2 regions of the Peribacillus sp. YIM B13477 genome follow, and region 2 is predicted to be linked to the other one. Evidence: a T-box and tRNA genes for the amino acid it is inferred to sense, from the RefSeq annotation. Region 2 holds a T-box; the other holds one or more tRNA genes.
The links. The T-box of region 2 lies ahead of glyQ (glycine--tRNA ligase subunit alpha). A T-box ahead of a tRNA ligase gene usually reads a tRNA of that ligase, here a tRNA-Gly.
Positions count from the first base shown of each region.

Region 1: it encodes a tRNA-Gly, which carries the amino acid that the T-box ahead of glyQ (glycine--tRNA ligase subunit alpha) is inferred to sense. The anticodon was not compared.

Region 1 is NZ_JBHZPD010000002.1:905,839-909,258, reverse strand. It holds gene ACFX4H_RS11125 (NADP-dependent oxidoreductase) at 1-996, shown strand, start outside; gene ACFX4H_RS11120 (hypothetical protein) at 1,153-1,287, shown strand; gene ACFX4H_RS11115 (YbjN domain-containing protein) at 1,435-1,848, shown strand; tRNA gene ACFX4H_RS11110 (tRNA-Gly) at 2,040-2,113, shown strand; gene ACFX4H_RS11105 (hypothetical protein) at 3,416-3,420, shown strand, end outside.
Region 2 is NZ_JBHZPD010000001.1:273,956-277,375, reverse strand. It holds gene glyS (glycine--tRNA ligase subunit beta) at 1-838, opposite strand, end outside; gene glyQ (glycine--tRNA ligase subunit alpha) at 825-1,721, opposite strand; T-box leader at 1,817-1,993, opposite strand; gene recO (DNA repair protein RecO) at 2,052-2,804, opposite strand; gene ACFX4H_RS01330 (YqzL family protein) at 2,838-2,981, opposite strand; gene era (GTPase Era) at 3,081-3,420, opposite strand, start outside.

The sequences.
Region 1 (3,420 bases), on a different contig from region 2:
GCAAATCGTCCGAAAGGTATGCCTTCGAAAGGGGATTTTAACTTTGTTGAGAGTGCAGTTCCTACACCGAAGGATAATGAGATTTTAGTACGTACACTATATTTATCTGTCGATCCATACATGCGTGGCAGAATGCAAGATACCAAATCATATATAGCTCCATTTGAATTGAATAAGGTCATCACGGGGGGCGTTGTTGCTGAAGTTGTTGAGTCGAAATCGAGTTCCTTCAAACAAGGGGATGTCGTTGTTGGGAATATCGACTGGGCAGAATACACAGTTGTCACTGAAAAGGAAATCCGTGTGATTGATCCCAAGGTGGCTCCGGTCACAACTCATTTAGGGATTCTTGGAATGACAGGTTTAACTGCTTATTTTGGTTTGCTTGATATTGGTAAACCTCAAGAAGGTGAAACGGTAGTCGTTTCAGGAGCGGCTGGAGCAGTTGGTTCAGTAGTCGGACAAATTGCTAAGATTAAAGGTGCGAAGGTTGTTGGCATCGCTGGTTCGGATGAAAAACTTGAGTACTTAACGAAAGAGCTCGGGTTTGATGGAGCCGTAAATTATAAAAGTGATAGTTTTGCGACAGATTTAGCCAATGCTGTTCCTGATGGAGTCGATGTTTATTTCGATAATGTTGGCGGCGAGGTGTCCGATGCTGTTTTTACACTTTTGAATGCGAATGCCCGAATTCCATTATGCGGGGCGATTTCCTCATATAACGCGGAAGGAAAAGATCTAGGGCCGCGTCTGCAATCGGCAATGATCAAAACCAGTGCACTAATGAAAGGTTTCACAGTTGGAAATTATGCTGCTAGATTCCAGGAGGGTGCTACGGAATTAGGTAAGTGGCTTCAAGAAGGAAAGCTTAAGTATGAAGAAACGATTATTGAAGGGTTCGAAAACACACCGGATGCATTTTTAGGTCTGTTTAAAGGAACGAACCTCGGAAAACAGCTTGTAAAAGTTGCGGAACCCGAATTCGCTCAACTATAAGTTTTATGGAAATAAAGCTGAGGAAGGTTCTTCGTTGTGATTTTTAAGCAGCTATAACAAAAGCGGCCTTTTTCGATATTCAATCGGGAAAAGGCCGTTTTCCTTTCAAGTAAATATATATTAGTGGTATCTCTTAAACCATTTGAAGGATAAACCATGACGATAGCGGCAGATAAAGGTCGACCACTTACGAATAAAGAAGTTCCTGAAATGGAACGATACTCAAAAATCCGCCAGGGAATTTTGGACCTGCAAGTAGCGCTTCAGTTTTGCGGAGAAGCAACTGGATAATCAATCCAGGAAGGGAGTTCATATATGAAACCCTTCCTTTTAAGGTCGCCCCTGTTAATAGGGGGAAATTGGCAGGATAATAGAAAAGTCTGTAAAAATGCTTGTTTTCATTATAAAATGGACTTATGAACAGAAAGGTGATGAACCATGTCAAACGTTGCTAAATTTCGTGATTTTTTAACTAGTGAGAAAATCTATATGAATGAGTTGAATGAAGATGGCACCACCTTTTTTAGAGCCGAGCAAAAGTTAAAGGACGGGTGGAAGGTCCTTTTAGTATTTGCTTTCAATCAAGATGAAAATGTGGCGGACTTATTTTGCTTTAATGTCGCCGAGTTGAAGAACCCTGAAAAGAAGCAGGATGTACATACACTGTTAAATGAATTTAATGCTAATTTCAGGTATTCCAAGCTTTATGAAGAAAATGGGACCATTTCGATTCGTTATTCATTCTCCATCGAGGGGGATATCGTACCGGATCTGGCGTTCAGGAAGTTAATCATGCTGCTTGAAACGGCACAGCAGGTTTATCCGCGTTTAATGGAAGTCATTTGGTCTTAAATCATCATATAGGATGAAAAAAGTTCTCTGAATCAGAGGACTTTTTAACATACTTACTAGAGTGAATGAATATATTAACGTTACAATACGCTAATTATTAATTTTTTTTTAAAAAACTATTGCATTTTTTCACATTAAACTATATAATTAATTTTGTTGATTGGTAATTCGACAAACTTCTACAAGAATATGCGGGTGTAGTTTAGTGGTAAAACCTCAGCCTTCCAAGCTGATGATGAGGGTTCGATTCCCTTCACCCGCTCCAATACATACTCATAACGTAGGGTTTCGTTACCTGGAGAACGAAGCTTTGCGTTTAAATATTATTACAAGAATTCTACTGTTTACAGTGGGATTTTTTTTATTGTCCAAATTGCCTGCATTTCATCGAAGCGGTAATACAGTATGTCATGCCCAAAAAATTTTTGATTAATCCTTCATCCGGGAGTGTGGGGATTTCGATGCAGCACAAACTTAGTCAATATGGTTAACTATTTTAGTAGAATCAGTTTGAATAAGTTTGTGCTTTTTTTGCTAATGGGGAAGAGAGAGGCGTGCCAGGCTTATGTATCATCGTTGATTATCAATCAAAAGGCAGAAAGTAACCATTGCAAATCGGCTAGCCGGGACCTCGGAGACGTTTGCTTTGATGAGGCTTCGCAGACAGTCGGAGGGAAGGGAATGAATTTCTGGGGTGAAACGGAAAGTGTTTTTGAGGGTTATCAAATCTGATCGTTGATTTCCACTACAGGCACTCGCTTTCCGCGGGCGGTCCGCCCTTGGCTCTCGCCTTCGGTGTCTCCCTTGGCCACGCTTTCCCCGCAGGAGTCTCGTACCTTACGTTCCAATTAACTTTGTTTTATTTTGATAGAACCCTTTTGTCTACAAACTAGATAATAGTTGTTTGCCGACAGTCTTTTTTTTTGTGGGTTTGTAAAATGGGAACGTTGATTTCCACTTCAGGCACTCGCTTTCCGCGGGCGGGCGGGAGCCTCCTCGGCGCGCCTGCGGGGTCTCACATGCCACGCTTTTCCCGCAGGAGTCTCGTACCTTACGTTCCAATCAACTTTGTGTTTTAAAAGAAAAAACTGCAGGCCGGTTTCATCACGAACCATGTTTAAGACTAATTTATCTTTCGTATTTTTTTCCAGAACTCCTTAATTGGATGGAAGAAAGTTGCGACACTCCTGCCGAAAACTGGCTAGCCGAGACCCCGCAGGCGCTCGCTTTGATGCGGCTTGGCAGGCAGTGGGCGGAAAGGGAGCGGATTTCTGAAATCAGCTGGAATGTTTTCTAGAACAAACTGTAGGCTGATCTCACACCGAATTATGTTTGAGACTAGTTTATCCTTTAAGTTTTTTTTACCTATAATCCACATTGGATGGAAGAAATATGGGACACTCCTACCGAATAACTGGCTAGCCGAGGCCCCGGAGACGTTTACGTCGAGGAGGCTTGGCAGACAGTCGGCGGAAAGGGAGCGGATTACTAGAAATTGACCGAAATGTGATTTAAGAATACCTGTAGGCTGGACTTTTCCCGAACCAAGTTTAAGACGGGGTGATCCTTGAG
Region 2 (3,420 bases):
CCTTCATTGATGTGATAAGTACCTCAGCAGGAAGCTCAAGGAATTCTTCTTCAAAATGTCCAAATAACACCGTTGGATACTCTACCAAATTATTTACCTCTTCAAGCAGATCTTCATCGACAGGGATGATCCAGCCTTTCTCCTGCTCAAGCTCTTTAATCTGATCCAATATAACTTGCCGGCGTTTATCTGGATCTGCCATTACAAATTGTTCTGTCAGCGTATCTTCGTACCGTTCCGGCTGCTCGATGATGGCGCTATTGCCTAAGAAACGATGTCCTTTTGTTTCACGGCCCGTTTCCACATCAGCAATGCTGAATGGCACTATTTCATTGCCAAATAAGGCAATCAGCCATTTAATCGGACGGACGAAGCGGAGCTCCTGATTGGCCCAGCGCATATTTTTCGGGAACGTCATGCCGCTGATGATTTCACCAAGCTCAGATAAAAGCTGAACGGTCTGCTGTCCTTTTATGAATTTATTCACATGGACATATTCCACACCCTTGAGTTCTTTAAAATAAATGTCCTCTGAAGTCATGCCTTGACCCCTGACGAATCCCAATGCTGCTTTAGACCAGTTGCCTTCGCTGTCCAACGCGATTTTTTTTGCCGGACCTTTTGCCTCTTCTTCGATATCCTTTTGGGATTCTTCCACGTCCTTCACCAATACGGCCAAACGTCTTGGTGTGGAAAAAGCTTCAACCGTCCCGAATTCTATCGCTTTTTCCGTTAGCCATTTCTGCACTTTATCTGACAACTGTTTCATTGATGCTGTCACAAAACGGGCAGGCAGCTCTTCCAATCCAATCTCCAATAACAAATCACGCTTGCTCATTTGTATTCTCCCCTTTCACTTTCAGGATCGGGAAGCCTAATTTTTCCCGCTCTTCATAGAAGGTTTTGGCAACCTTACGCGCTAAGTTACGGCACCGGGCAATATAACCCGTTCTTTCCGTCACCGAGATGGCACCTTTGGCATCCAAAAGGTTAAATGTATGGGAACATTTCAAAACATAATCATATGCAGGATGTACAAGTCCTTCTTCCATTTGTCGATGCGCTTCCTTTTCATACATCGTGAAAAGCTGAAACAGCATGTCAAGGTCGGAGGTTTCGAACGTATATTTCGAATGTTCGTATTCCGGCTGACCAAATATATCGCGAACAGTGAATCCATCTGTCCATTCTAGGTCAAATACGTTTTCCTTATCTTGAATGTAAGAGGCGAGACGTTCGATCCCGTATGTAATTTCCACGGAAACCGGTTTACACTCAAGGCCGCCCACCTGTTGGAAATATGTAAATTGCGTGATTTCCATTCCATCAAGCCACACTTCCCAACCGAGTCCGGCACACCCTAGAGATGGATTTTCCCAATTGTCCTCCACAAAGCGAACATCATGCTCGAGCGGATTTATCCCTAGAGCACGTAATGAATCCAAATATAACTCTTGGATATTGTCAGGCGACGGCTTCATGATCACTTGGAACTGATGATGCTGATACAGTCGATTAGGGTTCTCACCATAACGACCGTCAGCAGGACGGCGGGAAGGCTCTACGTAAGCCACGCTCCAAGGCTCCGGTCCAATGGCTCTCAGGAACGTGTATGGGCTCATCGTACCTGCCCCTTTCTCGACATCATAAGCATTCATCAATATGCAGCCTTGCTCAGACCAATGCTTTTGTAACGTTAAAATCATATTTTGAATATTCATCGTACACCTCCAGGTTATTTAAACGGCTTTTAGATTATAGGTCGGAAACCCATTACATTTTGGCAAACAAAAAACTCCCGTCCCTATGCGAAATGCATAGGGACGAGAGTTTACCCGCGGTTCCACCCTAATTGCCGTTTACAAAACGGCCTCTTTTCAAAGCAACATGCTCCGGAAACGCCCTTCCCTGTAAATCCATATCCCGGCTTCCACCGTCCCGGGTTCGCTTTTTATGGAGAATGACAGATACTCTTTTCCATCAACGCAATCTTCTTATTTTGATGATTAGAATTTTATACAAACTAGCATGGAATGTCAATAGGTCAGAACCTAAAACATATCTTTCATCGTATCAATCTGTTTCAGGAACTTTTTTGATTTCAAAAGCAGACCGGAATATTCCTCATAATATGCATCGATGATCTTCCGCAGTTCTTTTTTCGTTTCAGGCTTGACGGAAATGTTTCCGAGCCTTGATAAATCTAAATAATAAAAAATCCGAAGCAATTTGACGGCTGCAGGTGAAATTTTAAAATGATAAGGGTCTTTCCCCAGACAGCGGTGACAAATAAAGCCCGCTTCCCGAAGCGAGAAGGAGAATTCCCCTTCCGTTTCACCACATACGGCACACTGATTCAACACTGGGTTAATCCCATTGACGGGCAGCATCTTCATTTCAAAAATGAATGTCAAAACCTCCGCGTCATATTCCTCGTTTATGTAATGCAAGGTTTGCAAAAGCAATTCATACAAATATGGATTCGGTTTCTTATCCTCGACGCTTTTATCAAGCAATTCAACAATATATGAAGCATAAGCGGTGGCAAAAAGATCCTCCCTTATGAAACGGAGTGAATCGACCATTTCGCCTTGCTGAAGACTGCCGAGTCCGGTTGAAGTGGTTACAAGAAAATACCCGGAGCAAAAAAGCTGTGTGACGGCAGAAAGCCTGCTGTTAGGTTTACTGGCCCCTCTCGCCATGACGCCAATTTTCCCTAGCTCACGGGTATATATAGTAATGATTTTGTTATTTTCTCCATATGCAGTTCGCCTTATGACAATGCCCTCACATTTTTGGAGCATACCAAGACACCACCCATGCTCGCCAAGGCTAACCTATGAAACAGGAAAATCAATTTCTGCTAGCTCATCATTCAATCCCAAGTGTCTTTCCTGTCTTTCGACTTCTATCTCCTTAAACAGCAAATAGGTGTCCACATTACCTGTTTCAGTGAATAATTCCCAGGTAAAATCCAACATATAAAGCCCACCTTTCATTTTTAACTAGCATTATGAATATCCGACCATATGATTAGCTTGACCGTTTTCCTAACTTTCATGATGCGTAAATTTTGTTAATTAATACTCGCTTTCATTGAAGCCGTAATCGCGAAGCTGGCTTGCTTTGTTACGCCAATCCTTCTGTACCTTCACCCACAGTTCCAAGAAAACTTTAGAGCCCAATAGGTTTTCGATATCCACCCTGGCACGGCTGCCGACTTCTTTAAGCATTTTCCCTTGCTTTCCGATGACAATGCCTTTTTGTGAATCCCGTTCGACAACGATAGTCGCCATGACATTAATGGTGTCGCTATTGTCCATCTTTTTAATTGAATCGATGACAACAGCCACTGAATGTGGAATTTCTTCCCGTGTCAGGTGCAGCACCTTCTCACGGACCAATTCCGAAATGATAAAA